DNA from 2 places in the Jeotgalibaca dankookensis genome. Region 2 is predicted to be linked to the other one. Evidence: riboswitches for the same ligand, from Rfam matches in the RefSeq annotation. Region 2 holds a riboswitch; the other holds the start of a gene.

Region 1 (15,653 bases), 400 kb from region 2:
CTTACATGAATACTATCGATACAAACAAACGGATAATCTTTCGGAAGCTGGGCATATAAACTATGACCCAAGGCCTTCGCCATATCTTCCTTTAGCAAGATAACAAGGGGATCTTTTTTATCGATCACCTTTTGTAAACCTTTTATCAATACATTAGCTAAATCTTGAATATAGAGGTAGCTTGGATTTCTAGCCCCATCTAATGCCAAACCAATAATTTGTTGTTCGCCTTCCATTTCAAACCAGTTTAATTTCGATTCAATTATTTCTGGCAATACAGATAAATCATCTGTGTGTTCTTCTTCTTGTGACAATTTTAATACCGGAATATTTTGAAGAGGTAACACATGTTCTTTATAAGTAATGGTGCTTCCACTAATATCTGTTGTGTGAGAGCCTGCTCCAACAACCGTTGCTCGAATCGTTTCCACACTTGGAATTACTTCAAATTGATTGTATAATTTTGAACCAGCAATTTTTTTTCCTAATAAAATCCCAATGTCACCATATTTAAATACATCTTGGCTTATACCTGATTCGATATAATCGGCAACACCTCCTGAAAAGGAAATATATTCAATTTTACGTTCCGTTTGTAAATCTTTATTTGTAATAAGAAGATCGTAATAAGGACTTTTTTTTCCTACACCCAAACTATTTTCTAAAACTTGAACCATAATAGATAGTAGCTTATTTAAATCAGTCAAGTCTATTTTGCTATGAAGGCGGAGCTGTAATCCTTCCTTCTTAATAATTTGTGTTAATTTTGGAGAAATATAAGTGATTTCTTCTTGTTTGTTCACTTTAATGAGTCTTCCACCAATATCAAAACAACCTGTATCAACGATGTCTCCGTCATGGAAGCAAACCATATTGGTCGTTCCTCCACCTACATCAAAATTAACAGTAGTTGTATGATAGCGAGTAGAATAGGAATGAGTCCCTGCTCCTTTACCAGCAATAATACTTTCTAAATCGGGACCAGCAGTTGCAACTACGAAATCTCCAGCAAAACCACTTAGAGCTTCTGCTACAATTCTTGCATTTTCTTTACGAACTGTCTCTCCAGTAATGATAATAGCTCCTGTTTGAATGTCTTTCTTACTAATCTTTGCTTTTTGATATTGTTCTTCTACAAATTTAGTGATTTTCTCGCTATCAATCAGGTTGTTTTCTAAAATAGGCGTAAAAAGAATATCACTTTTATAAATAACTTTTTTATCCGTAATTGATATCCTTGGAATGGTAAAAGCTGATGCCATATTTTCGATATATAATTCTGATAGAACTAATTGAGTAGTAGAAGTCCCGATATCAATTCCAACGCTCAGTAGCTTTTCTGCCATATTATCACTCCTTTGAAAAAAGACGCTTAATAAAGGTACCCTGGCGGGTTCCTTATTAAGCGTCTTTGCTTTCCCCATAACTTCATCGTTATGGGTTATTGTATTTAATTTTTAAAAGCAATTCTGAACCTTGTCCCTTGAGATTTTGAATCTGTACTAATAATTCCATTTAACTTTCCTTCAACAAAACTGGTTACAATTTGTAGCCCTAAATTATGTTGGGATCGTTCTTCAAAAATGAATCCAGACCCATTATCTTCAATAATAATTTGAATAAATTCGTTTTCTTGAGTGACTTCTACTTTCACATGAGCATTTTCTTGTTTTATTCCTTCAAAAGCGTGGTCAAAACAATTTTGGATCAGTTCATTCGTTGCTAGTGCTATAGTTACTGCTTTATTACTCTCTAAAATGATTGAAGAGTCAATTTCACTTGTTAGTTGAACAGGGATTCCATCAGGACCTTCTGCATAAAAACGAGTTAGGTTTTGTATAATTACATCCAATACCATTTTCAGCTGTACATCGTCTTCCTTTTGTTTTGATAACAGTTCGTGTGTTGCTGCGATCGAAAGGATTCGATTTACGCTTTCATTTAGTACTTTCTTAGCTTCTGGACTTTCTGCTCTTCTTGCTTGCAGACGTAAAAGTGAAACTACAGTCTGTAAATTGTTTTTAACACGATGATGTATCTCTTGAATAGTTACTAATTCTGAAATAATACGGGATTCTTTTGCTTTTTTATCACTAATATCTTTCATAATCTGAATAACGATTCCTTTAGAGGGAAGATAAATAGTTTTAATTTTAAAATAATAAGCATCAAACTTTATTTCTCTTGATTTGAAAGCTTCCGGTTTACCGAGAGTACCAGATTCACGAATATGTTCAAAAGTTGTTAAATCAAGAGCTAAGTTATCATAATGCAAACCATTAATCGCATTCAAATATCCAAAATTTTGATAGTATTCATTTGCAGCTTTATTATGATGTTGTAACAAACCATTTTCATCAAAAATAAGGATAGCATCATCAATATAATTAGTAATAGATTGATCAATAATTTCCATTTCTTCAATTACTGCACTAACTTCTTCATAGGACCGATCTAGATTAGATACATCAAAATTTGCCTTAATATCATTGCTAAGATCTTTTTCAACAATCAATACGGCAATCGTTTTATCTTTATATTGAATAGGATATGTTGTTTGTTTTATTAACAATCCTTCTTGACTACGAGCGTATAAACCAATCGAATTCTGTGAAGTTTCTAAAGTTCGCAATGGTCCTGGTTCATCTTTACGATAAGCTGTTTTTCCTACTACTCTTTTTTCGTAAATAGAAGGGTTATTTGATGGCTTTCGGTGAGATACTACAATTGCTTCACCGGTAAATACATTCCGTACATCAATAAAAACATCAAATTCATCAAAGGTACGGTTTGTTAATATGATTTCAGCTTGATTTTCTAAGTATTGGATTTCCACTTTACTGAGTTGAGTATATTTTTTGCAAATTTCTTGAATATCTTCATCGTAGTGATTATTATTCATCTAACATCACCATTAATTCAGCTACCTCAATCATTGGTACACGCTTCTCCATACTTATATTGCGTATTTTCGTGTAAGCGTCTTCTTCGGTAATATTTTCTATTTGCATTAACTTACCTTTTGCCTTTTCAATCATTTTTCGTTCTTCCAGTTTTTTAGATAACCGCTCTAACTCTTTAGACATTTCCTTAAATTCATTTCCTTTTGCTAAGGAAAGCTCAACCATTGGTAATAAAGATTGTTCATGAAGCGGTTTTACTAAATAACCTAGGGCCCCGAATTGTTTTGCTTTAATAATATACTGCTTATCGCTATAAGCTGTCAGCAATATAATACCCGATGCAGTCCCTTCTTCAACTATTTTTTTAGAAGCCGTCAATCCATCAAGAATTGGCATTTTAATATCCATAATAACTAGATCTGGTTTTTTTTCTTGGCAAGCCCGTATTGCTTCAAACCCGTCAGCAGCTTCTCCTACTACTTCGTACCCAGCTGTTTCGAGCATATCCTTTATATCTAGTCTTGTAATTGGTTCATCATCCACTATAATGATTCTTCCACTCATTGTAACACCTCGTTATTTTAGCTAATCGTTAATTCTACACGGTTAAAACCTAAAACTACTTCCATCGTTTCCAAAACTTCTTTCAACGCAACAGTAACGGATGATACATCTCCAGTGATAACTACCGAACCGGAAAAACGGTCGACAAACCCAATTTCTATGTCTGCCGCTTTTGTAGCAATATCCACGGCTATGACTGACGCCTCACTTGGGGATATGGTCATAATTCCAATAGCATCTTCTCGTGTGTTCATAACTCCTAGCTTAACATAAATTTCAGAATCTGGTTTTGCGATGACATGTGCTACTGTAACTTGTTTCCCCGGCACATACTCTTGAATAATTCGATCTATTTCCACCGAGTACTCCTCCTTTATTCGCACAAGTTAAAACGCCTGCTCTAAAATAAATAATACACCTTCTTGTTCTACTCTTACTGGGTTTGTAATGGTACAACGATCTTTAAGAGCATCTCGTGCAATATTTCGTTTGTGCTCTTCAAATGTTTTTTCATCGATTCCCCATTCTGAAAAACTATTAGGCATATCCATTCTTTTTTGTAAAGAAATAATAGCATTCGTAAGGCTACGAACACCCATCCGTGGGGTACCTGCACTTAAACCTAATTTTTTTGCTACCTTCGTATATCTTTTGGCCGTTTCATTAAATATTTGAGGGTTTTTTTCTGTCATTCCACTATTGTATCGTATTACATGTGGTAACAAAATTCCGTTTAATCTTCCGTGAGGTATATGGAAGCGTGCTCCAGCCGCATGAGCAATCCCATGATTGAGACCTAGAGAAACCTGATTAAAAGCCATACCAGCCATTGTAGACGCGATATGAATTTTTTCTCGAGCTTGTTGGTTACCCCCGTCTTTATAAGCTTTTTCTAAGTATTCGAACACATAAACAATAGCTTTTTCTGCAAACATGTCCGATACTTCATTTGCTTGCGTTGAAACATAAGCTTCTAAAGCGTGTGTTAGAACATCTATCCCGGTATCTGCTGTTTGTAACGGAGGAAGTCCCATCACTAGTGAGACATCTAAGATAGCTTCTGATGGTAAAATATCATCACTGATTAGAGGATATTTTACTGATTTCTCTGCGTCTGTTATGATGGAAAAATTGGTGACTTCTGAACCTGTCCCACTAGTTGTTGGTATAACTATAAAAGGCATTTTTTCAAAAATTTTACTTTGGAGACCAAAATATAACATTGCTTTGGCAGCATCAATTGCTGATCCTCCACCTAGAGCAAGGAGCATCGTTGGATGATAATGTTTCGTTTTTTCTAATCCTAATACAATTGTATCAATTGGCGGATCAGGAACAACTTCCGAAAACAACATTGTTTCCACACTGGACGAAAAATGGTTTATAACTCGCTCTAAAATTTCAGATTTTGCAATAAATTGGTCAGTCACAATTAACACTCGTTCGTTTTCAAATTGGGATAGACGTTCCAAACTATTCTCACCTGTGTATAAAGTAGTTCCAAATCTAATTTTATTCATTTTCTAGCCTCCTTCCTCCAAAAAAAGCCACAAGTAAAAGAGTATCGTTATAGATACTTTGTTACTTACGGCTTCATTGCTCGTATTTGATTGGCACGCCTTTGTGCTCTAACTACATCTTAATGTACTATTTCAACTAAAGATTGTCAACACCTTTTTTAAACGCTCTCATCATTAATCTTTTAAATCTGCTTTTGTAATTTCTGTGTGGAAAACACGTCCGCTTCTTTCATACAAAACATCTTTTACTCCGTCTTGAGAGTTTACAACTCTCGCAACAGCAAAAAAATAATCGGAAAGACGATTAATAAATCTCATAACTTCACTATTCATATCATTTGTCCATTGGAAACTAACAATTTCTCGTTCTGCTCTTCGAGCGACTGTTCGAGCAAAGTGAAGCAAGCTAGCTAGTTTTGTTCCCCCTGGTAAAATAAAGGACTCAACAGTTGGAGGTATTCCTGCATACTCATCAATTCTACTTTCCAGCCATAGAGTTAGATTTTCATCTACACGATAAGGATTCTTACCATGAGGAGTAGCTAAGTCATTGCCACAATCGAATAAATATTGCTGAATAGTCATTAATTCTTCTTTTAGTTCAGAAGATATTCCGTCAGTGCTCGCTGCAATACCTACGATACTATTCAATTCATCCACAGTTCCGTATGCTTTTACACGGTCTGCATCTTTTGCTAGTTTCATTCCTCCGATAACACTTGTATACCCCTTATCGCCGGTTCTTGTATAGATTTGCATTAATTTACCTCCTTATTTAGATAATCCCTTAATTCTTCCATACCATAGTTTTTAAACGCAGAAACTTTAAATATTTTATTTACTCCCGCGAGCCGCAGCCTTTTCTCGGCATTTTTTAATTGATCTTCATCTTGACATAAATCTATTTTAGTTATAATTCCGATGGAAGGTTTCATAAAGTTTTGGGCAAAATTTGGTGAGAAAATTTGTTCCTCTTCTTGACAATTAGATACTAACGCAATCATTTCAGCTTCTACCGCCATCATTTGTAAAGCATTATAGAATCTCCTATGCTGAATAAATTCTCCTGGAGTATCAATCATTTTAGGATAAAATTCTACCGCTTGCGTCTTACTATACTGGAGTTTATCGCCAATAATTCTTTGACAAAGCGTTGTTTTCCCACAGCCAATTGAGCCAATAAACATAATTTTTTTCAATTGATCACCTACTCTAATTTTAAGTACGGGTTATTTTTGTAATACTAAAGCCCATTTTGTACTGTAGATAATTTATCGCTTCTTGCATAGACATCTCTACTGAAGCAATATCACCCAATATAAAAACAGAACCACTAAACCGATCGACAAAACCAATTTTTATTGCAGCAGTTTTTTTGGCAATATCTACTGCAATAATCGAGACTTCGCTTGGTGTAATAGTCATAATACCTATTGCTTGGTGATATTCATTTTGCAAGCCTAATTTGTCAAAAATTCGTTTATCTGGATTTGCAATGATATGGGCTAAAGTCACTTGTTTTCCAGGGACAGATTCGAATATTTTTCTATCTTTGATTTTCATTTTTTTCGACCCCTCACTCACAAAATGAAAGTGCAACACACACGTTCATAGTATTTCTAATTAAAATAAAAGTCAAGGTCAGAGAAAAAGTTATATCTGAAATGTTTTAATACTTTTCTAGTAAGACATAGACTTAATACCATTTTTTTACAAAAAAATACTAAAGAGCTTTTCAACCCTTTAGCATAAAAACTATATAGTTATTGATTATAGAAATTTAAAAATTAGAATTGAATAGGCCTCATTGCCTATTTTTCTTCTCCTTTGAAGAACAATTCTAAAAAAATTTGATAGAATCCCTCATTTTGCTAAAAATGAAGCTGTTTTGGGTACAAAAAAAGTCTATGCTCCATTACATAGACTACTACGATACTGTTTTACCTCGAAACAGGATACGCATGCATGATTAGCAAGCTAAGATAACGACCTGACTCCATATGTCTTCATATGATTACAGTGGCGGGACCGTGTTGGAATTTAACCAAACTTCCTCATCTCAGTTGTCTTGAAATGGTACTTCTATCAATTTCTATGATAGTCTAGTATTCTTTCTTTTGCAAGCTAAATCTATTTTTTTAAAACATTTGTTTTATAAAATATTTATTGCAGCTAATAAAACACTAGGACTACATTCATATAATTTAATATATTTTTTTAAAAAAAGAGAATAAGACAAAAGTCTTATTCTCTGTATTTAAGAAGTAATGATTAGTAAAAGTTTGCCAAAGCTTGAGCTTTTTTAAGTTCCATTGCACGTACTTCTCTTGGTAAGAAGCGGCGAATTTCGTCTTCGTTGTAGCCCACTTGCAAGCGTTTTTCATCGAGAATAATTGGACGACGAAGTAAACCTGGGTTGTCTTGGATAAGCTTAAACAAGTTGTTCAACGGAATTTCATCAAGGTCCACATTCATTTCTTGGAATGCTTTTGAACGAGTTGAGATAATTTCTTCTGTACCTTCTTCTGTCATCTTAAGGATATCCTTAATTTCAATTTCAGATAATGCTTCCGAGAAAATATTACGTTCTGTATATGGAATATTATTCTCTTCTAACCATGCTCGTGCTTTACGGCAAGAAGTACAACTAGGTGAAGTATAAAGAGTAACCATTAATGGATCTCCCCTTTCTCTTGTGTGAATTATCTTGTTCTATGTTATTCATTATACATTACTTCTCTCAAGATATCTACCTTTTTTTGAAAAAACTTCACTTTTTGTACACATTGTGTTCATTTCGATTCCCAAAAATTTTTCGTGAACGTTTATTTAATAAGGTTTACATATGTTCCTATACATTTAAGATACGTATACTTTATAATAATTATAATTTAAAGCGTTTTACTTGTAATTTAGCTTTTACGGTGTTACGTCGGCATAAAATACGGTATAATAGAATGGTAGAAAATAGGAGTGTGATTTTAATTGAAGAAAAAAGTTTTTTCGGGTGCCCAACCGAGTGGTATGTTAACGATTGGTAACTACATAGGTGCAATTAAAAATTTTGTAGCTTTGCAAGATGAATATGATGCCACTTATTGTATTGTTAATCAGCACGCTATCACGGTTCCCCAGGATCCAGAAGAGTTAAAAATGCGTACGCGTGGCTTAGCAGCTCTCTATGTTGCTTGCGGAGTCGACCCGAATAAATCAACAATCTTTGTCCAATCAGAAGTGCCTGCTCACGCACAAGCAGCTTGGATTGTACAATGCAATACCTATATTGGCGAACTGGAACGAATGACCCAGTATAAAGATAAATCTGCAAAGCAAGATGCTGTGTCTGCCGGTTTATTAACGTATCCTCCTCTTATGGTAGCAGATATTATTCTTTATGATGCTGATTTGGTTCCTGTAGGGGAAGATCAAAAACAACATTTAGAACTAACGCGTGACTTTGTGCAGCGGTTTAATAATCGCTATCATGCCGACTTGGTTATGCCAGAGCCGCTTATTCCTAAAGCCGGCGGACGCATTATGAGTTTACAGGATCCAACTAAAAAAATGAGTAAGTCAGATACAAATCAAAAAGGGTTTATTTCTATGCTAGATGAACCTAAACAGATTCGTAAAAAAATTAAAAGTGCGAAAACAGATTCAAGTGGTGTGATTGAATTTGATCAAGAGAATAAACCAGGTATTTCCAACTTACTAACAATTTTCGCGAATTTTAGCGGAAAATCAATCCCACAGCTCGAAGAAGAATTTGCTGATAGTGGTTATGGTGATTTCAAGGAAAGGCTAGCAGATGCTGTTATCGCTGTTCTTGAACCCATTCAAGAACGTTATTATAAATTAATGGCATCAGAAGAGTTAGACTACATCTTAGATCAAGGCGCTAAACGTGCTAACGATTATGCTAACGGAACTTTAAAGCGTATGGAAAATGCTATTGGTTTGAATCGTTAATTAAAAAAAGGACGAGGGATTTAATTTATCCCTCGTCCTTTTTGATTATTCGGAAAACAAAGCTGTTACTAACTCTTCACTGGTAATATTGCCGAAGTATTTTTTCAAATCGAGACTATCAAATTTCTCAATCAGTGCTTCTTTCGTATATTTTGTACCGACGAGCGCTTCTTCAACGTCTTTTATTTCTCCTAACCCAAAGAAATCACCGTATATTTTTGCTTCAGTAATTTTTCCACCACTTACATTAAAGGCAAAGTCAATGGCGCCGATAGGGAAACGACGACGGGTTTCGATTGCATAATTAGGAGACTTACCATAATTCCAATCCCAATTGCCGAAATATTCTTCGCGTATCTCATAAACACGTTTCCAATCTGCATCTGTCAAATGATATTCTTTCACGTCTTCACGTTTTTCTACGTCAAAGATATATAATAACATTAAATCACGGAACTCTTCAGTCGTTAAATCTTTATACTCTTCATCTAAGAAAGGTTTTATATTGGTAACACGACTACGAATTGATTTGATTCCCTTTGAGGCAATCTTGTCCTTACGAGGTTTTAAAGCTCCTGTAATAGCATCTAAATCAGAATCAAGCAAGATTGTTCCATGAGCGGTCATTCGACCATTCGTTGCATACATGGCATTGCCAGAAAACTTCTTATCACCGATGGTTAAGTCATTGCGACCTTTCAATGCAGCATCCTTTACCCCTACACTGTGTAAGAAAGAAATTACAGGTTCAGTAAATTTAGCAAAGTCACGGAATGAATTACCATCATCATCCGTAATAAAACAGAATGAAAAGTTACCGAGATCATGGTAAACTGCTCCCCCACCCGACATGCGACGTACAACATGGATATTATGAGCTTCTACATATTCCTGATTAATTTCTTCAATCGTATTCTGATTTCGACCAATGATAATAGATGGTTCATTAATATAAAAATATAGAATTGGCTCATCAAGTTTTTTTTCTTTTAATAAAAATGTTTCTAAAGCAATATTAACACTTGGATCTAAATGGCCTTGATTATCAACAAAATACATATGAACACTCTTCCCTTCGAATTAAATAATGATTTTCATATCGTTTTCAGCTAGCATTACTTTCACATTTGGTGTTGCCTCTTTCGCTTCACTCAGAAGTCTTTGCCAGTCTTCATTGGGTGGGAGATGCGTTAAAATCAATTTTTTAACACCAGCTTTTTCAGCAATTTCACCCACTTCTTCAGACGTCATATGCACCGAAGATTTTTGTTGTTCTTTGAAAAAATTAGTATCAGCTAAAAAGACATCTGCATCTTTAGCAAAAGGTATAAACTGCTCCATATACCCAGAGTCAGCTGAAAATACAAATTTTTTCTCAGTTTCTCGTTCCGTAATCGCTAGAGCATAACAAACAACAGGATGAATCGTTTTTAAAAACTCAACATGAAAAGGTCCTATCTCAATCGCTTCTTGTCCTGAATAATCAATTGCTTTTGATGATTTACTTTCTCTTACTGTATGCCATATAGATTCTGTATGGCCATAAATTGGTACTTCTTTAACATTAGGTGCATTTTTTAATAGAAAAACATGCTGTAAAACACCTACGTCTGCGATATGATCGGCATGGTAATGGGTTAAAATAACCGCATCTAAATCAAGCGGATCAATATGCTTTTCTAGAGCTAAAACCGAACCACTCCCCGCATCAATTAACAAACGAAAGCCAGCTGACTCAAGCAGATAAGAACTGGTTCCGACTCCATTTGCTGGGTATCCACCCATAAAACCTAAGATTGTTAGTTTCATCAAGAAATTCCTCCTTAAACGTAACTGGTCATAGTCTCAGTATAGCACGTTTTTACCTGTTATTTCCTTAAAACGCTCGAAAAAAGGACAGAGGTTACCCCTGCCCTACTTCTATCTGTGTATTTTTTTTCATGTAAGCAATCGCTTCGTCAGCTAACCGTTGCCCTTCTAGAATCGCATTCGATAAGCCATACCCATGTAAGCCGTTTCCTCCTATAAATAAGCCTAAATCGTTAATACGTTTCTTATGCTCTTTTGAATATTTTTCAAGTTCTTGTCTTTCATCTGCTAATAAATGGGGAACGGCATCCTTCCATCGAAAAACCTGCGCAGATTGATAACTGCCTTCAAGCTGTAATATTTCCTGAAGTTCTGTAAGAATAATTTCTAATATAGTTTCGTCCAGTAATTGAACGATAGCATCTTCTTGTCTTCTGCCAATTTCTACCAAGAGATAATCGGAATCTGTGTCTTTCAAGGACGGCCATTTTTTATTTAAAAACGTTGCCCGCGTCATATGATAAGCACTACGCTTTGGAACAACAAAACCGATTCCTTTTGGGTAACGTCTAATCGTTCCTTTTTTAAACTGAAATAGAATAGTGGCCATTGATGAGGTATTAGGTTTGGGGAAATCTAACAGAGCCTGTTTATTTTCGGTTACAAGGTGGTGAGACTCGGAAAGTGGTAGAGTGGAAACAACAACATTAGCGCGAATGCTTTCTTTTTGGTTAACTGTTAATAAAAACAAACCATCGTCCATTTGAGTCAATGCGGTCACTTTTTTATTGGTTAAAATACTGTCTGAGAGATATCCCGCTAATTGGTCGACTAAAGTATGCAAGCCATTGATAAGATGAAATTCTTTATTTCCATTATCAATAAGTTCTTCTAGTTCCATTTTCGTTAACTGCTGGGTACGTCTCTTATCTCCAAATAATTGAATTAAATGTTGATCAAAAAAGAAAGGTGAGCACAACTCCATTGAACCAAAGATATATTCAGGGTAATTAGGGTAGGCGATTAGTGTACTGACTGCTTTGCAAAAGCGGTCTTCTAGAAATATAGAAGTCGTTATATTTATAGTTGACTTTTGCTTAATACCATTAAAAGTCTGATTTACTAAAACAGAAACCTTATCACTAAAAGAAAGCTCTCGCTCTTGTAACAAATCATTGAGATGAATAGGAATACCACGGTAGCTCACCTTATCGGCTTCTATAAAATCTTGGGTGTTGAACCGATCAAATTTCCAGTCTAAACTGTATTCAATCTCTTGATCGAGGCCAATCTCCTTTAAAAAGGGGCGAATATCTGCTTGGCGGATATCAAAAGTGCTGGCGCCTACATCGATCGGTCCGATTTCTGTTTGGATGGTGCGAATAGTGCCACCTGCTTGGTCACGTTGTTCTAAAGTGATGAGTTCAAACGGTAATTGCTCAGAATCGATAATTTTTTGAATATGATAAGCAGCCACTAACCCGCTGAGGCCACTCCCTAATACGGCAATTCTATTTCTAGCTCGTTCCATATTGCTCACCTTCTTTACTGATCTTCTATTCAGCTTAATCATATACTATCTTGTTAAGAAAAACTGTGAACAAATTATGACAAATAAAAAAAGCTATCTCTATTAATTAGAGGTAGCTTATAAATTAATTAGTTGTTTAAAGCTGCTTTTGCTTGATCAGCAATTGCTGCAAAAGATGCTGCATCGTTAACAGCTAATTCTGCTAACATTTTACGGTTCATATCGATTTCAGCTAGTTTCAAGCCATGAATTAACTTGCTGTAGCTTAGTCCATTGATACGCGCTGCTGCATTAATACGTGTAATCCATAATTTACGGAAATTACGTTTTGTTTGACGACGGTCTCTATATGCGTACATATAAGATTTCATCACTTGTTGTTTTGCTGTTTTAAATAATGTATGTTTTGAACCGTAATAACCTTTAGCAAGCTTTAGAACTTTCTTGCGGCGTTGGCGTGTTACTGTTCCACCTTTTACACGTGGCATGGTGATTCCTCCTTATGAGAACAAAATGTCCTCTTCCTATTTCGTAGTTTAATTATTTCATTTGTGATAATTGTTGGCTGATACGTTTCATATCAGATTTATGAACCATTGCTGGTTGACGTAAGTGACGTCTTTGTTTTTTTGTTTTGCCGTGGAATCTATGGCTTGTAAACGCTCTGAAACGTTTCAATCCACCATTACCAGTTCTTTTGAAACGTTTAGCTGAGCCACGGTGTGTTTTTTGCTTTGGCATTTGTCTTTCCTCCTAAAATAAGTGGTTACTTCTCGTGTTTTGGAGCCAACATTAGAAACATACTTCTTCCATCCATACGTGGGTATGATTCAATGGTTGACACTTCAGTTAAGTCAGCCGCTAAGCGGTCGAGGACTTTTTGTCCAATTCCTTTATGCGTGATTGCCCGACCTCTAAAGCGAATCGAAGCTTTCACTTTGTCTCCATTTTCCAAGAATTTACGTGCACTACGTAATTTTGTTTGGTAGTCATTTTCATCAATCGATGGACTTAAGCGGACTTCTTTGACGTTGACAACTTTTTGGTTTTTACGAGCTTCCCGTTCGCGTTTTTGTTTGTCGAAACGGAATTTCCCATAATCCATAATACGTGCTACTGGTGGCTTTGCATTCGGCGACATAAGGACAAGATCTAGGTTTTCAGCTTCTGCTAATTCAAGTGCTTCAGCTTTTGACTTCACTCCAATTTGTTCACCATCGCTACCAATTACACGAAGTTCGCGAGCACGGATACCGTCGTTTACCATCATATCTTTTGCTATGGTCATTCACCTCCATGATATTTGAGAGAAAAGCGCAGAAAAAGGCGGATATCTCCTCCGATACCCGCCACAAGGTCACAGTGAATTTCACTGTCACTAATTTGTACATATCTAGCCCAAGGACAACTGTCAACTTAGGCGAGAAGCGGGTGCTTCTGCTTTGATTTTCTCAACTGCTATATCTTACTATGTATTTCTTATTTTGTCAAACTTTATTTTGAGTCTGCTTTATTTAAAGCTGCTAAAACAACGTCACCTACCGTTTTGGCGGCTACTAGAAGTGCTTTTTCATTAATATCAAATTTAGGGTGATGATTCATATACAGCTCTTCTTGGTTTTCTGGACTTGCCCCGATATCAAAGAAAGCACCAGGTATTTTTAAGAGGTATTGTCCAAAGTCTTCTGCACCAGTATTGGGAGGAGTTTGAGTTACCTCTTTCAAGTAATCTCCTAATCCATTCGTTTTTAAAGCTTGAGCAGCCATATCTACTTGGTCAGGATGATTGTAAACAGGTGGGTAATCCCAAGCATAGTCTACTTCTACTTGAACACCATAACTCTCTTCTAAACCTCGGGCTAAATTTCTGGTTTCTTTTTCAATCTTTTGCCCTACCTCTAAATCCATATAACGGGCATCACCCAGCAAGGTTAGTTTGTCTTTAATGACATTGCTGACCCCTTCGCCTTCAAAAGAACCAATCGTAACAACCGCCATATCAAATGGATTGATGCGGCGCGATACGATTGTTTGTAAGTTCATAACAAATGATGATGCCGCTACAATAGCATCATTGCTGACATGAGGCATGGAGCCATGTCCACCTTTACCTTGGATCTTTATTTCGATTTCGCTACACCCGGCGTAAGCCCAGCCTTTCGCATAGTGAACATGCCCGACTTCGAAATTCGGGTAAAAATGGATGCCATAAATTTCATCCACATCATCAAGTCGTCCAGAATCTACCATACTCTTGGCTCCGCCAGGACCAACTTCCTCCGCGTTTTGATGGACAATCTTAACAGTACCTGACCATTCATCTTTAAGGGAAATCAGACAATCAGCTAGAATTAAGAGATAAGCAGTATGCCCGTCGTGCCCACAGGCATGCATGACACCAGGATTTTTGGATGCAAATGGTAAGTTAGTTTCTTCTGTGATAGGTAAAGCATCAAAATCAGCCCGTAATGCTATCGTGCGGCCAGGGCCGTTACCGGCTATTGTAACTACGATTCCATAACCATTTCCAACATGACGCTCTACTAAAACATCTTTCCCCTCATAAAAACTTGCTATTTTATCAGCTGTTGCTTTTTCTTGAAACGAAACTTCAGGATTTTCATGGAAATAACGACGCAAAGCAATCATTTCCTCTTCTTTACTTTCCAGTAATGCCATTAGTTTATCACGTACCATTTTCATCCTCCTCCAAGCGTTTATTTAAAGTTTTTTATCTCATCTTCTATGGTCATCAAGAATGTGTCAACTGGCATGGTGTTCATTTCTTTTGAGCCATAACGACGTACAGTTACAGTGTTTTCTTCTACTTCTTTGTCCCCGATAACAATTTGATACGGGATTTTTTGTGTTTGAGAAGCACGTATTTTGTAACCCATTTTCTCATTGCGATCATCTACTTCTAAACGCATTCCCATCATTTCCATTTTATTTTTTAGTTCGTAGGCCTTGTCTGCATGGTGTTCCGCACTAACTGGGATAATCGTTCCTTGTACAGGTGCTAGCCAAGTTGGGAAAGCGCCTTTGTACTCTTCGATTAAGTAGGCAACAAAACGTTCCATCGTTGAAATGACACCACGGTGAATGACGACTGGACGGTGTGTATTTTCGCCGTCTTCTCCGACATAAGTCAAATCAAATCGTTCTGGTAATAAGAAGTCAAGTTGAATAGTCGACATGGTTTCTTCAAGACCAATAGCTGTTTTGAATTGCACATCTAATTTAGGACCATAAAAAGCTGCTTCTCCCACTGCTTCATAATAGTCTAAACCAAATTCATCCATGGCTTCTTTTAACATGGATTCAGCTTTTTCCCACATGGCATCATCATCGAAATAT
Region 2 (15,653 bases):
TGATCTTAAATATCAGAAGTGAATTTTGGACGGATAACTTATTAGAACCCTTACTTATTTCTTACGCGATTATCGTTATTCTTGTTTACTTGTTAGTGAGTAACATTGAACATAAATATAGTCAGATATTTCAGCGTTTGTTTCCTAAAATTATGTTGATCGTTGTTCTTTTTCAAACCATTGCTAGTATTTTAAAAATTCAAGATTATGGTATCACAGCCGGTCGCTATTACGTCATCCTTTTTGGTATTTTTGCCATAGCAGCTGGCGTTTTATTTAGCTTCTTTACCCGGGATAAAAATGGATTAATCGCTCCTATTTTGATTTTACTGTCAGTGGTTTCAGTTATGCCCCCAATTGATGCCTTTACGGTTGCTCAAAACAGTCAAATGAGATTGTTAGAGACAACACTGACAGATAATGAGATGCTGATTGAAGGTGTAATTAAGCCAAATCCAGATATTCCCCTAAAGGATAAAGTTAAAATCACTAAAAGTGTCGAGTATTTAGGTAGTTGGCATGATTTTGAAGAGGTTTCCTATTTGCCGGATGATTTTGAAATTTATAGTGATTTTCAGGATCTCTTTGGGTTCCCAATGGTCTATTCTCTTTCCCCAGATGATCCAGATAGTTCAGAAAGTAATTTTGTCTACTATGACTGGGGTGAAGAAACGACTATTCCATTAGAAGGAGCAGACTACCTCGTTCGTTTAGGGCTATACAATGCCGAAGAGACAGATGTTCAAACAAATGTTGGTGAAAATTATCAGTTATTGGTTTCAAGAGAAGGGAAGTACTTCTTGTTAACAGTAAAAGATCGGGCTGGGTCAGTCGGGATGGTTTTTGATACAGAGGACTTAATTGTGAAGGCTTTTGAAAACTACACGGAAAATGTTGAAGGTGGTAATATCGATTTAGAAACAATTACTCAAGTAAAAGAAAATGAGCGGATAAGAATTAAAGTTATTGCATCGCAGTTGGATGAATATCAAGAAGAAATATCCGGTGAGTTATTCGTCTTTATCACTTTTAAATAAGGTACCAAGGTCTGAATCTGAAACGATTCGGACCTTTTTTATGACTCTTTATAAATCCTTTATACCTTATTTTGCTTTAGTCTAGTAGAATAGACATATATATAATTTAGGAGGTCTATTTATTCATGGTAGAAATTTTTAAAGCCATTATTCTTGGTATTGTGGAAGGAATAACGGAATGGTTACCCATATCTAGTACGGGGCATATGATTTTGGTTGAAGAATTTATTCAACTCGACACCTCACCAGCATTTAAAGAAATGTTCTTTGTAGTCATTCAACTAGGAGCTATTTTTGCTGTAGTAGCACTTTATTTTCATAAACTTAATCCCTTTTCACCCAAAAAATCATCGTTAGAGAAAAAAGAAACGATGGAAATTTGGTACAAGGTTGTTGTGGGAGTAGTTCCCGCAGCTGTTTTAGGACTTTTTCTCGATGATTGGCTCAATGAACATTTTTATAATTATTGGGTTGTGGCGATTATGTTAATTGTTTATGGTGTGTTATTTATTATTATTGAAAACCGCAATAAAGGGAAAGCGGGAAAAATTACTAATTTTCAAGAGTTAACTTATAAAACAGCTCTTTTTATTGGCTTTTTCCAATGCCTCGCACTTATTCCGGGGACCTCACGCTCAGGTGCCACCATTATTGGTGCCATTATTCTAGGTACCTCACGCTTTATTGCTGCCGAATATTCCTTTTTCCTTTCTATACCGGTAATGTTTGGTGCAAGTGCTTTAAAACTTGCGAAGTTTGGGTTCGTATTTACGGGGGCAGAACTCACGATTCTCCTAATCGGTATGCTAGTCGCTTTTGTTGTTTCAATTCTAGCAATCAAGTTTCTTATGCAATATATTCAAAACAATGATTTTAAAGCATTTGGCTGGTATCGTATTATTCTAGGTGTTTTGGTAATCGGATACTTTTTATTAATCGGATAAAAAAGACGAAAAGGTTGGGCACATAATCTGGATCCCAAGTCAAGGACAGTTTAAAAAAGAGAGAATCTAGGCTACTTGTTTCAAGAGCTGATCCCGGTAGGAAACCGGGGTCAGCTTTTTCAGTTTCCATTGGCCGCGCTCGTGGTTGTAGTAGTCCATATAGTTGATAATGACAGACTGTAACTCCTTCAGTGAATGACACTCCTCGTAAGGAATTTCGTCCTTTAGGTGGCCGAAGTAGCTCTCCTGTGGGGCGTTGTCCCAGCAGTTCCCACGGCGGGACATAGATTGGGTTAGGCCATTCTTCTGCACCAATTTCTGGAAGATGGGGCTAGTGTAGTGCGACCCTTGGTCGGAATGGAGGAGGGCTTGCGCAGGGAGGTCCTCTCCATGTTTTGCCACTAGATCTTTCACCGTATCGAGAGCTATGTCCAAGGTGATTCGGTCGGCGACGGCGTAGGCTAAAACCTCCTTTGTGGCGCCATCCAAGATGGTAGAGAGGTAGCCTAGGAAGCCGTCTTTTCCCCGGAGATAGGTAATATCAGTCAGGAGCACCTTCTTCGGCGCTGACTGATCAAACTGCCGCTGGAGCCGGTTCGGAACGGTGCGATGTTCTTGTGTGGCTTTTGCGATTTTTCGGTACGGGTTCGCACGGCGGATAGGACACTGGAGTCCATACTTTCGCATGATCCGCTGGACTTTCTTGCGGTTCACTACAGTTTTCTTCGTGTTGAGGAAGTACATGACAATGGCACGGGAACCTTTCGCCACCCGTTTATAGGCCATTGCTTCCAGAACACGGTCGCGCCACCTCTGGTCCTCCTCTTCCTTCTCCTGCCTTTTGCATTGGTTCTCGGGGGAGAAATGCGCGTAGTAGCCGGAATTGGATACTTCCAGAATCAGACAAGCTCTCCTGACGGAGAGCGAGCCGGGGCGACTCGTCACCTGTTGGATGAGGGCGAACCGCTCCTGCTTGCTTAACTCATTTCCCCTCCTTTCTGCGAAGTCGATTTTTTTTAACAGCTCATTCTCCTGTCTGAGGAGGACATTCTCCTGCTTGGCCCGGCGGAGCTGCTCTTCGGTCGAAAGCTCCGTGAGGCGGGGGCGCCCCGATGCGCCCTTGCGCTGATCTCGTACGCCCGTGATCCCGCTCTCCTGATAGGCCTTCTTCCAGCGGTTGGCAGCGGTGTGGATTCGCCGCTCGCCTAGGACCTCCACTGGGAGACTCGCCTCCATGAAAATCTGTCGGGCAGTCTTTCCCTTTTTCCACTCCGCAAGGAAGTGGACCTTGAACTCGTCCGAGTAGGTGATGGCTTTGGGGGAGACGTTCTGAACATAGGGGTTGTGGGATAGGTCTGTAACCTGCTCGTCCGTGAATGTTCGTTTTGACATGGGTTCCTCCTCTTAAAAATGTATTTTTTGTAAGGCTCTCTTGGGGGAGCGGTCGCGGTTCCCGTTCCTTTCCTCCAGTTTATCAGGAAAGGGAGACTAATTCTCGTACAAGACATAAAAAGACCCTATAAAGGGTCTCTTTTTTAAAGAGTCTACTTTATAGGGTCCAGTTTACACATGCCCAACCTTTTTGTTTTTAAAGAATCGTAAAAAACTCTGTTTCTGGAAGAAGAATTAAGCTATGCCCTTGACCTTGTAATTGGCGCGCTTTTTCAACGAGCTTACCTTCTAGATTGGTGCCCATTTTTTGCCATTCACTTTTAGATACAATCAAGTAATCGGTTTGATAAGTCAGTGACGGTTCAAAAAAACTTCCAATAGTTGTGAGCATTTGGGCTGCTTCCTGCCGATTCAGACCAGCGATACGTCCGGCAAAAGCGATGTGCTTTTGATAAAAAGGATGAGAAGGCTGCAAGCTCTCAATTGCTAGTAGGTTTGGCTGAGGTACCTGTTTCTTCTTATTTTTGTCAGGACCAAAGCGATGCGAGAAAAGTTGACCGAGTTGATAATGATAATCTGTTAAAAATCCTTTTATGTCATAGTCATAGGGCTGTAGTAGTTTACTGGTAATTTCACCACAGGCAGTCGCGTCATCTGCAGCATTATGATGGTTTTCAATGGTTAAGCCATAATAGTCAAGGACATTAACAAGTTTATTACTCGAAAGCGTCAGTGTTTTTTTTGCTAGAATGCAAGAGCAAAAGTATTCATTTTTAATTTTGGGTAAGTTGTAAGTTTCAATAGTCATTTGCAAACACTTCATATCGAATTGAGCAAAGTGAGCGACTAATGAATCCTCTCCAATGAAAGCGCGAATTTCTGGGTAAAGTTGGTCAAAACGTTTTTCATTGACAACATCACGTGGATAAATCCCATGTATTCGAATATTGCCCGGATGGAAAGGTTGAACAGGGTTAATGAGACGATAATAACGTTCAACTTCCAGACCGTTTGAAAAACGACTCATCCCAATGGAACAGACACTATCGCCACGATGGTTAGCTGTTTCGAAGTCTATTGCGACAAAGTCCAATTTATAAGCCTTCTTTCTTAGTTTAAAATAGTTGTTAATTCTTTTAAATCAGTAATTTGGTAGGTTGGCTTGATATGAGCAGGTTTCGCTAAGTGGTGGGGGTTGAACCAACAAGAATCTATCCCAGCATTTTGACCACCTAATATATCGGAAGTCAAGGAATCGCCAATTATCAACGTGTTATGAGCTTTAAAATTTGGGATGCGTTTGAAGACATAGTTGAAATATTCAAGCATCGGCTTTTGAAAACCCGTATCTTCAGAAACAAAAACATCTTTAAAATAATGGTCAAGTCCAGAGTCAGATAATCGCCTATACTGAGTTTTAGATACGCCGTTTGTAACCGCGTATAAATCGTAGTCAGGAAATAGCGAATCTAGTAAGTTCGTGCTATCCTCAATTAAAAAATGACTTTTTTCAAGATAGGAGCGAAATTTTATATCCATTTCATTTCCATTGACTTCGAGTTGATGCCTTTGGAAAAATGTTTCAAACCGCTCTTTAAGTAAAACGTCTTTTTTAATTAACCCTTTTTCAAAACGATTCCAGAAACTTTGGTTGATTTGCGAGTAAGTTTGAATGTTTTCTTCAGTTGGTGTCACAGCCAGTTCTTTCATTAATGACGAAATAGCATATTTTTCAGCAGCTTTAAAATCAAAAAGGGTGTCGTCTAAATCAAACAATAAGGTTTTATAAGGCATAAGGATCTCCTTAAAGGGTTTATGTTCGTTGTTACTTTTTAATTATACTTTATCAAACAACTCTCTTTCAATTTATAGAGATTTCTTTTAAGATAAGAGAGATATTTATGAGGAGGAATAATAAAAATGGCTAGAGTAGAAAGTTTTGAATTAGATCATAACGCTGTTCAAGCACCTTATGTGCGGATAGCTGGAACAGAAAAAAATCAAGAGTCGATTATTCAAAAAATTGACCTACGTTTCTTACAACCCAATCAAGGGGCCTTACCAACCGCTGCAGTTCATACACTGGAACATTTATTGGCAATTAATATGCGTGACCATTTACCAGGTATTATTGACATTTCACCAATGGGGTGCCGAACAGGCTTTTATTGCATTAAGTGGGGCGAATCTACACCAGAAGAGATTGCCCAAGCTTTAGAAAAAACTTTAAAACAAGTAATGGAAACTGAAGTAGTACCAGCGATAACTGCCAAGGAATGTGGCAACTACCGCGATCACAGTTTATTTTCTGCTAAAGAATACGTACGTGAAGTCCTTGAAAAAGGAATTAGTCGGGACCCATTTGAACGAGTTGGTATTTAAATGATAATTATTAAAGCTGCAAAATCCTTACTTAGGGGTTTGCAGCTTTAATAGTTTTTCATAGCAATAAAGACCAACTGATGCACCTAGGGTATCAAGCAGGACGTCCCAAAAGCTAGGCCCACGATTAGGAACAAAAGATTGGTGGATTTCATCACTGGATGCATATAAAAAACTAATTAATAAGGCCAAGAAAATACGTTTTTTGTAAGGAATATGCGAGGTATAAAGCGCGCGTGTCGTTAAGAAACCTAAAATCAAATAAACAATAAAGTGGGCGGCTTTACGAATAAAAAGGTGCAAAGCATCCAGGTTGAGGGGCCAATTAGGTAAGGTTCTGGTCCAAATATCTTCGATAAAACCAACGACAGAACCACTTAAAGCTCCTGATGTGCTTCCAACTTGTGATGAAAAAGAAAAAATAAGCATCATCCAAATAACCACCATCGCCCAGCTAATCCATATATTTCTTTGTTTCATTGTCTTCAATCCTTTTTTTAGAATAAAACTAGTATATCATGATACAATAATTAAAACCGTTGATTGAAAGGAAGTTAATCATGTTAGATAGACAAGCTCAAAATATTGAAGAAGCTCAAAGTTTTGTTGAAACAGAACACTTTGCTTTTATTTATGTATCCCGTGTTGATTGTGGTGTTTGCCACGCGGTTTTACCGCAAGTAAAAAACCTATTAGAAGACTATCCACAAGTCAAATTGTTGGAGGTAGACGCGGATAAAGTTCCCAGTGTAGCAGGCGCTTTTAGTGTCCTCACAGTCCCAGCTCTCTTAATGTTTGTAGATGGAAAAGAAATGCTTCGGAAAGCCCGCTTTGTCGTGATGTCAGAACTCGAACGCGAAGTAGCTCAAATTGTGGAGAATTACTAAATGATGACAAATAAATACTTACTTGCCAAAACTTTTAAGAAAAAAGGCAGTGTTGTTATCTCTCTAGAAAACCTCGCTGATTTTCTAACTTATATTCCCGAATTGGAAGCTGAATTCAAACGAAATGCTGAATTTTTAATTACTAGTAACCAAGCCAAACTTCCTTTAGATGAGGCCTGGCCTGAATATGCACCTATTCAAGTAGAAACAACGAAAATTGCTTTCAAAGCAGCTGTTAAAGAGAAAACACAACGAAATAAGAAGTGAAAAAAAGGCTGGGACTTTGGTCCTGGCCTTTTTTCATCATTAACTTTGGTAAAAAGAGCGTTTATGATTAAATAATAGGAAATATCATCATTAGCAGATTAAAATGCTTTTCTAATGATGAAATAAGTGGAAAAATCATCATCAGCCCGCGTTTTTATCTTTCTAGTGATGAAAATTACCTTCATTCAAATGATCAATCTCGTTCCAACTGTCAATTTCAAAATGATTCCCAATCCGTTTCATTCTGGTGACACTTGTATTGGCCATAGGTGTTTTAGAGCGTAAATCATTAACCTGGTAGCCTGCCAAAGTTAGAATGCTACTGGTTAAAGTTATACTATGAGCAACAAATAAAAGAGAATCAGTTGGGTGAGAATCAACATGACTAAGAATTGTTTGAGTACCGCGATCAATGAGTTGCGAATAAGTTTCCCCACCAAATGCGGAAGGATCATAAAGGTCGGGTCGGTTTCTTAAATTATAGAAAGCTTGTGGGTATTCTTTTTTCAAATCGGGAATGTATTTCCCTTCCCAGTCACCAAAGAGAAATTCTTTTAAGCGGGCATCTTTTTCTAAAGGAACTTTGGAATCAAATTGCTCAAGAATAAGTTTGGCTGTATCTAAAGCGCGGGCTTGAGGACTGGTAATAATGCGTGAAATCCCCATTTGATTTAGATAAACACCGGTTTTTTTGGCATCTTGTTTACTGGATTCCAATAGGGGAGAGTCAACCTGGCCACCTTGTACATAGTCGGCTTTGTTAAATTCAGTTTGTCTATGTCGTACAAAATATAAAAACTGCATGCGGATCTCCTTTCCAAGAATATAGTTATTATACTGATGATAGCAAAGGATTCGGGAGGTTACAAAATAAGTGACTTACCGAAACTTGTCAAACAATAGTATTTTTACTATAATGAAACCATATTAAAACCCAATACAAAGACATCTCGGCTATGTAAGTTGGTGAGAATCCAACGCGGTCCCGCCACTGTAAGAACATCTTTGATGTTTAAGTCAGAGCTTTATTCGAGAATGCTTATACGCGCGCATACTATTTCAAGGTAAAATAGTATTGTTTAGTCTATGTGTAAACGGGTATAGGCTTTTTTATCCGCCTATGAAAAAAAGGAGTGTATAGAATGAAAAAATGGTTATTTCTAATGAGTGCGAGTGCAACATTGGTGGCTTGTGGTACAGAAGCAACTGAAACTGCGGAATCTATTAATCAAGCAAATGACTTGATTGAGGTTACGATTAATGTAGCAGTTGATGGCGAAACTATTGAAGATGGCTCTATTACTTCTAATGTTGAAGAAGATGCGGTCTTGTTTGATGTAATGGAAGCAAGTTTTGATGTTGAGGATGAAGATGGATTTATCACAGCAATAAATGGATACGAGCAAGACGAGGATGCTAATAAATACTGGTTGTTTGATTTAAATGGTGAAATGGCCCCAGTAGGTGCTCAAGATTTAGAGCTATCTGATGGGGATGTTGTCGACTTTAACTTAGAAGAACTTGAGTAATTTTGGTGCGTAAAAGGTTTGATGCAAAGCATATTGCTCTGCTCGCAATTTTAACGGCATTGGCTTACGTAGGAAGAATTGTTTTTCAATTTTTGCCAAATGTGCAACCGATGACAGCCATCATCATTATACTAACCCTAAATATGGGATTGATTGATGGCTTAATTGTAGCAAGTTTATCACTATTTTTATCAAACATTTTTCTGGGGTTAGGTCCATGGACGTTTGCACAATTAATTAGTTTTGCAACAATTGTTCTTTTGACAAGCTTAGTAATGAAACCTCTATACCTTAAGAAAACAAAGCCGTTATTTGTGCTCTTTGCTTTCTTTTCGGGGATTTTTTACGGTTTTATTATTTCATTATTTTCCTATAAAATATACGGCTTAACTAATTTTTGGATTTATTATGCGTATGGTCTGTGGTTTGATTTGGCTCATGGATTTGGTAATGCGGCATTTTACTTTATTTTAGAACCCATTCTCCGCCCTTTATTTAATCGATTCAAAGAAAAAAGTTGAGGCAGATTGAATCTGCCTCAACTTTTTTTATTCTGTAAAATTATCAAAATAGCCTTGAATATAAACGAAAGGTGTTCCTTTGTCTCCACTACCAGAAGTTAAATCGGATAGCGAACCTACTAAGTCAGTTAATTGACGTGGGGTTGTTCCTTGGGTTTCATTTGTACCTACTAAATCAGCATTTTTATTTTTGATAAAGTCAGAAATAGCAGAGTGCAAATCTTCCCCTTGAAGGTCAGAAAAATTATTATCTGCTAAATATTTCAGTTTTACTTCACTAGGCACACCGTCTAAACCGGGTGTATAAGCCGGTGAAACAACTGGGTCAGCTAGTTCCCAAATTTTCCCTACTGGGTCTTTAAAAGCACCATCTCCATAAACCATCACTTCGATTGTTTTACCAGTTGCTTCTTTAATCCCTTTTTGGATATTGTCTACAATCTGTTGAGAGTTACGGGGGAAAAGTTTCACACTGTTGTCAGTGGCTTTGTTAGAGCCTAACAAACCGTAAGTTTCATTAAAACCTGATCCATCAACAGATTCTGTTAAAATTTCATCGAGGCTGTATACTTTTTTCGCACCGTGAGCTTTTAGAATTTTCTTAGTTCTAAAGCGCGTATGAATATCACAATTCAAGACTGTTTTTGTATAGTCTAAAATAGATTTAGCATTATTAGAAAAGATTACTTCACATTCTACGCCGTACTCTTCAACAATAGATTTATAGTGCTCGATGTAATCGATTCCTGTAAAAGTATGCTTTTTATAGCCAAAGTGACTACGAAACTCTTGTTCAGATAAAACATCTGTCCATGGGTTAACGCCTTTATCATCCAATTCATCAATTTCTACTAAATGGTTACCAACCTCATCAGAAGGGTAGCTCAACATTAAAACAACTTTCTTAGCTCCTTTTGAGATTCCTCGTAAACATGTTGAAAAACGGTTACGACTTAAGATTGGGAAAACAACACCAATTGTATCGTCACCAAATTTAGATGCGATGTCAGTTGCAATCTGATCAACTGTTGCATAGTTTCCTTGCGCACGCGCAACGATTGACTCAGTAATAGAAATAATATCACGGTCTTCAATTGAATATTTTTCAACTTCGGCTGCGTTTAATACCGTATCAACCACAATTTTTACAATATCATTACCATCATGAATGATTGGTCCACGCAGACCTCGGACAACAGTTCCAACTACTCTTTCCACTTGCATCTCTCCTTAAAATAATCAGTTACACTTTATTTTACTACAAATAGAGACGTTAATGTTTGAATAATGTCATTTTTTTGAAAAAAATAAGAAAATCACTTTTGTAGTTAAAATAAAAATCAAGTATAATGACTAGAAACAACGCTGAGGTGATACAAATGCGAGACAACACAAATGGTTCGACCAACCTGTATGACATCCTATCCAATGATTTATTTGGCCATAGAAGCGATGCGCTTGATTATATCCAAAAATCAGTTAAACGGAATAAACTCCTCGTTGAGGCAATTCAAACAGGAAACAAGAAACTTTTAGATAAAGTGATGCAGATGCCAAAAATTGATAATCAAAATCGTTATTATTATGGGAATCCCATCATTAAAGACAACCCTTTACGAACCCAAAAAAACGACATGATTATTCGTAACACCATGTGCCGAATTGCTGGAGAAATGGGTGGGGTATCTGCGATTTACCTCCAACTTGTTTCAGAAAAATATGCACTTCAAATTGAACAAGCTACTTCTGCCAACTACTTAGAAGAGGTAATCAGCCCCCAGATGTTCTCGGAATATTGCGACTTAGTAGCTAACTATTCAATAGCTAATTATTCTTTTTTAATTAAAGAAATTGTCGATTATATTGGTAATCACCTACACAAAGAGTTAAATGTTACCAATTTGTCTCAGACCTTCCATGTAAATAGCTCCCATTTAGCTCGTAAATTTAAAAAAGATACGGGGCTCACTATTAGTGAATACGTCAATAAACTAAAGGTACAGGCAGCGAAATTACTATTTCAAGGTGGGTGTGTGACCGTTGGAGAAGTTTCCGAAAGATTAGGATATAATAGTACCTCTTATTTTAGTAAAATTTTCAAAAAAATAGTCGGAGAATCTCCCGCCGCTTATCAAAAAAAGCAAGACAATTAAGAAGGAAGTAAAGGCAATGAGCCTTTACTTCCTTCTTTTTATTCTATATGAAAAGAATACGTTGTTTCGGAGCGATAGGTTTCTCCAGGACGAAGCACAATAGAACCAAAGTGCGCTTGGTTAATAGCATCTGGGTAATCTTGTGTTTCCAGAGTAATCCCTGCGTAAGCCGGGATAGGGTTGTTAGCAATCTTGAGTGGACTTGCGCCATTATGCATAAAAATGACTACCACCGGTTCACTTGTTTTCATTGTAATTTTTCGCCCACTTTGAGGGTCGTAGAGACTGACATCCAGACGATTGGCGTCATGGTTTAAGACAAAGGGATGATCCAAACCAGAAACTTGTAGTGTTTGAGGGTGGGTGGATTCTGTTGCTTGTGACGTTAGGCGTGCGGTTCGAAAGTCAAAAGGCGGTCCAGCGACATCAGGGCGACGGCCAGTCGGAATACTTTGTTCATTCAATTCAACAAAGCGATCCGCATCTACAAAAAGTTGATGGTCTAAAATCGTTTTTGAGACAGTTCCATGTAAGTTAAAATAGACATGGTTGGTTGGATTAAAAAGAGTAGGCGCGTCTGTTTCTGCCTGATAATTTATTTTCCACTTATTATCTTCCGTAAAGGTATAGGTCACTTGGATTTTTAAATTTCCTGGATAGCGATTCGAACCTTCTGCATCCAAGTAAGAAAAAATAATTCGTGCCTCTTGGTCATCTTGTTCCGTTTGATAGTCCCAAACTTTCGTATCTAAGCCGGAATTTCCACCGTGAAGGTGATTGGTCTCTTGGTTCGTTTCTAACTGATAAGGATCACCATCAATTTCGAAAGAACCATGAGCGACGCGTCCTGCAACTCTCCCGACTGTCGCACCGTAAAAAGGTCGATGTGTGACGTAATCTTCTAAGTTATCAAAAGCTAAGGTAATATTGTCAAACTTTCCTGCTTTATCAGGTACAGACCACTCAAGAAGAGAGGCACCGTACGTCATAGCAGTGATTGAAGCACCACTGCGATTAGTCAATGTGATAGCCATAACTTCTTTTCCAGCAGTTTTTCCGAATAAACGTTCTTTAATATGCATAGTGAGGTCTCCTTTAATTATGCGCTTTAATGTCATTGTAACAGTTTTCAAAAATGATACAATATAAGTAAAATGAAATTAGAAATGAGGAGAAGCCGTGTTGAAAATAGCCGTTATTGGCATCGGAAATATCGCTCAAAAGGCATACTTGCCCGTTATTTCTGCTATGCGTAATCAAGTTGAATGGTACCTCGTGACGGGTAATAAAAAAACCTTGGATTTGGTAGGGAGTCAGTATGGATTTGGAAAATGTTACCAAAAGCTCGATGAATTGGATGATATTAATTTGGATGCAGCCTTTGTACACAATACAACCACTGCGCATTATGAAACCGTAAAAAAATTATTAAATAAAGGCATTCCAGTTTACGTGGATAAACCAATTAGTGATCAATTCTCTCAAACAGAAGAATTGTTGACTTTGGCTGAAGAGAATCAGGTTCAACTGACGGCTGGCTTTAATCGCCGGTTTGCACCGATGATTCAGCAACTAAAAGCGATACCAGATAAGAAAATGATTCTAATTCAAAAAGATCGTGTCGAGAACCGTGAATCCATTCGTTTTGCAATTTACGATTTATTTATTCATATTGTTGATCTTGCTCTATTTTTACTGGATGAACCGGTTGTTTCCTTTCAATCATACATTCATGAAACGGAAGGGGAGTTAAAGCGTGTGTGGCTTGTTTTAGAAACTACCCAAACAACAGCCATTGTGACTATGAATTATCAAGCGGGCGCCAATCAAGAGGTCGTTGAGGTCCAATCTCTAGCAGGTGTGCAACGTGTTACTGATTTAAATGAAATGGTAATAAAAGGAAAAAATCATGAGGAAATTGTAAAGTATAGTGACTGGGAAGAAACGCTTGTGAAACGAGGATTTAAACCAATTATTCACGCTTTTATAGAAAGCCTGGTGACAGGCCAAAACCCAGTTAGCCATGCCAGTTCCTTACAGAGCCATAAATTATGCGAAGAAATAATTAATCCTTTAAAGTGAAAGTCGTTTCATTTTAAAGATATTTAGGTTAAAATAGGAGTATATGAGTATCAAGGAGGAAAACAATGTTTGACAAAATTGATGCATTAGCAGTTAATACCGTTCGTACTTTAAGTATCGATGCCGTTCAAAAAGCAAATTCTGGTCACCCTGGTTTACCAATGGGTGCCGCACCAATGGCTTACGCACTCTGGACAAAGCATATGAATGTAAACCCAAAGAATAGTTCTTGGGTAGATCGCGACCGCTTTGTACTATCAGCAGGTCATGGTTCAGCACTTTTATACAGCTTGTTACATTTGTCAGGTTACGATGTAACGATGGATGATTTGAAAAACTTCCGTCAGTATGAAAGTAATACTCCCGGACATCCAGAAGTTCACTTTACAGATGGTGTAGAAGCAACTACTGGTCCACTTGGACAAGGATTTGCAAACGCTGTCGGTATGGCAATGGCCGAAGCACATTTAGCAGCAACCTATAACCGTGATCAGTTTAACATAATGGATCACAACACTTATTTCCTATGTTCAGACGGTGACTTGATGGAAGGGATTTCCCATGAATCAGCAAGTTTAGCTGGTCATTTGAAATTAGGAAAACTTATTGGGGTTTATGACTCTAATGATATTTCTTTAGATGGTCCTTTAGATAAATCATTCAGTGAAGATGTGAAAGGCCGTTTTGAAGCATATGGCTGGCAATATATCCTCGTTAAAGATGGAAATGATTTAGCAGAAATTTCTCAAGCAATCGAAGAAGCGAAAAAAGAAACAGACAAACCAACCCTAATCGAAGTTAAAACGGTTATTGGATATGGTGCTTCAAATGCAGGAACAAGTGCCGTCCACGGTGCACCACTTGGTGAAGATGGCGTTGCTTTTGCAAAAAGTAACTATAATTGGGATCATGAAACGTTCTATGTGCCAGAAGAAGTGCAAGATCGTTTCAATGAAACCATTTTAGAAAATGGTAAAAAAGCAGAAGAAGATTGGAATAAGCGTTTTGAAGCGTACCGCGAAGCTTATCCAGAGTTAGCACAACAATTTGAAGATGCTTTTGCTAATAAATTACCAGAAGGTTGGCAAGAAACTTTACCTGTCTATGAAGTTGGCGACGCTGAAAAAGCAACGCGTGTTACGAGCCAGGAAACCATTCAAAAATTAGGAGCGGCAATCCCATCATTCTGGGGTGGTTCTGCTGATTTATCTGGTTCAAACAATACAATGAATAAAGCAGATGAAGATTATGATGCTACGAATTACGCAGGTCGTAATATTTGGTATGGTGTTCGAGAGTTTGGAATGGCTTCGGCTATGAATGGGATTCTCTTACATGGTGGGACAAAGACTTATGTCGGAACCTTCTTTGTATTCTCAGATTATCTACGTGCATCCATTCGTTTAGCAGCAATTTCAAAACTACCAGCTATTTATGTGTTTACGCATGACTCTGTAGCTGTTGGTGAAGATGGTCCAACTCATGAGCCAGTTGAACATTTATCAGCTTACCGTGGGATGCCAAATACAAACGTGATTCGTCCAGCTGATGGAAACGAGGTTGCGGCTGCTTGGGAAGTAGCAGTGGAATCGGAAGATACACCAACAATGCTAATCCTAACGCGTCAAAACTTACCTGTTCTAGCTGGGACAAAAGAGCGTGCACGTCAAGGCGTTAAAAAAGGAGCTTATGTTCTTTCACCTCAAGAAGGCGAAAAACCAGAGGGTATCCTAATCGCAACAGGATCAGAAGTGTCCTTAGCTATTGAAACCCAAAAAACTTTGAAAGAAAAAGGTATTGACGTTTCGGTTGTGTCAATGCCAAGTACAAGCTTATTTGATCAACAAGATGATGCTTATAAAGAATCTGTTCTTCCAAATGATGTCCGTACACGTATGTCAATTGAAATGGCTGCAACATTCGGCTGGGAACGTTATGTTGGTCTAGATGGCTTAACTTATGGTCTTGACCGCTGGGGTGCAAGTGGCCCAGGAAATACTGTTGTTTCTGAATTAGGCTTTACAGCTGATCAAGTAGCGGCAGCTTACTTAGAAAAATTTAACAAATAATAGTAATAGATGAAGAAGCCTGACTTTTTAGTCAGGCTTCTTCATCATTAGAAAGCTATTTGCCGCATCTAGTGATGAAAAATACGTTTTTTTCATCATTAGGTGTTGTAAAAATAATTCTAGTGATGATTATTGCCTGATTTTCATCACTGGGAGTAAAAAATTGTTTGCTAGTGATGAACTCAGTATTAAGACGGATGAAAAGCACACAAAATCAGGTAAAATAAGAGGGAATAAAGAAAGGATGAGTCACATGAATTTGTTTGCGAACATAATTTGGTTTGTTTTAGGAGGATTCATCAGTTGGGCCTCTTGGATGGTGACTGGTATATTGTGGTCCATCACAATTGTGGGAATTCCGGTCGGTGTACAGTGCTTTAAATTTGCCAA

What was found. Region 2 has a riboswitch for cobalamin ahead of BW727_RS10225 (DUF4430 domain-containing protein). Riboswitches for the same ligand answer to the same signal wherever they lie in the genome.
Region 1: another riboswitch for cobalamin. It lies ahead of BW727_RS01785 (BMC domain-containing protein); the one in region 2 lies ahead of BW727_RS10225 (DUF4430 domain-containing protein).

What each region holds. Positions count from the first base shown of each region.
Region 1 covers NZ_CP019728.1:358,890-374,542, reverse strand. Annotated here, with positions in the region: gene eutA (ethanolamine ammonia-lyase reactivating factor EutA) at 1-1,346, opposite strand, end outside; gene BW727_RS01815 (sensor histidine kinase) at 1,451-2,902, opposite strand; gene BW727_RS01810 (ANTAR domain-containing response regulator) at 2,895-3,467, opposite strand; gene BW727_RS01805 (BMC domain-containing protein) at 3,485-3,811, opposite strand; gene BW727_RS01800 (1-propanol dehydrogenase PduQ) at 3,854-4,987, opposite strand; gene BW727_RS01795 (cob(I)yrinic acid a,c-diamide adenosyltransferase) at 5,162-5,746, opposite strand; gene BW727_RS01790 (EutP/PduV family microcompartment system protein) at 5,746-6,186, opposite strand; gene BW727_RS01785 (BMC domain-containing protein) at 6,206-6,550, opposite strand; adenosylcobalamin (AdoCbl) riboswitch at 6,913-7,068, opposite strand; gene spxA (transcriptional regulator SpxA) at 7,259-7,660, opposite strand; gene trpS (tryptophan--tRNA ligase) at 7,973-8,956, shown strand; gene BW727_RS01770 (lipoate--protein ligase) at 9,002-10,015, opposite strand; gene BW727_RS01765 (MBL fold metallo-hydrolase) at 10,037-10,765, opposite strand; gene BW727_RS01760 (protoporphyrinogen/coproporphyrinogen oxidase) at 10,860-12,296, opposite strand; gene rplT (50S ribosomal protein L20) at 12,425-12,784, opposite strand; gene rpmI (50S ribosomal protein L35) at 12,837-13,037, opposite strand; gene infC (translation initiation factor IF-3) at 13,063-13,584, opposite strand; ribosomal protein L20 leader region at 13,609-13,745, opposite strand; gene BW727_RS01740 (amidohydrolase) at 13,791-14,999, opposite strand; gene thrS (threonine--tRNA ligase) at 15,014-15,653, opposite strand, start outside.
Region 2 covers NZ_CP019728.1:2,052,038-2,067,690, forward strand. Annotated here, with positions in the region: gene BW727_RS10175 (DUF4153 domain-containing protein) at 1-1,037, shown strand, start outside; gene BW727_RS10180 (undecaprenyl-diphosphate phosphatase) at 1,163-1,981, shown strand; gene BW727_RS10185 (IS3 family transposase) at 2,048-3,373, opposite strand; gene BW727_RS10190 (exonuclease domain-containing protein) at 3,570-4,466, opposite strand; gene BW727_RS10195 (YjjG family noncanonical pyrimidine nucleotidase) at 4,484-5,167, opposite strand; gene BW727_RS10200 (S-ribosylhomocysteine lyase) at 5,294-5,755, shown strand; gene BW727_RS10205 (VanZ family protein) at 5,783-6,235, opposite strand; gene BW727_RS10210 (thioredoxin family protein) at 6,316-6,642, shown strand; gene BW727_RS10215 (DUF6718 family protein) at 6,643-6,909, shown strand; gene BW727_RS10220 (histidine phosphatase family protein) at 7,072-7,713, opposite strand; adenosylcobalamin (AdoCbl) riboswitch at 7,841-7,991, shown strand; gene BW727_RS10225 (DUF4430 domain-containing protein) at 8,052-8,438, shown strand; gene BW727_RS10230 (ECF transporter S component) at 8,444-8,959, shown strand; gene BW727_RS10235 (coenzyme F420-0:L-glutamate ligase) at 8,987-10,177, opposite strand; gene BW727_RS10240 (AraC family transcriptional regulator) at 10,339-11,112, shown strand; gene BW727_RS10245 (aldose epimerase family protein) at 11,151-12,194, opposite strand; gene BW727_RS10250 (Gfo/Idh/MocA family protein) at 12,292-13,194, shown strand; gene tkt (transketolase) at 13,260-15,263, shown strand; gene BW727_RS10260 (YccF domain-containing protein) at 15,427-15,653, shown strand, end outside.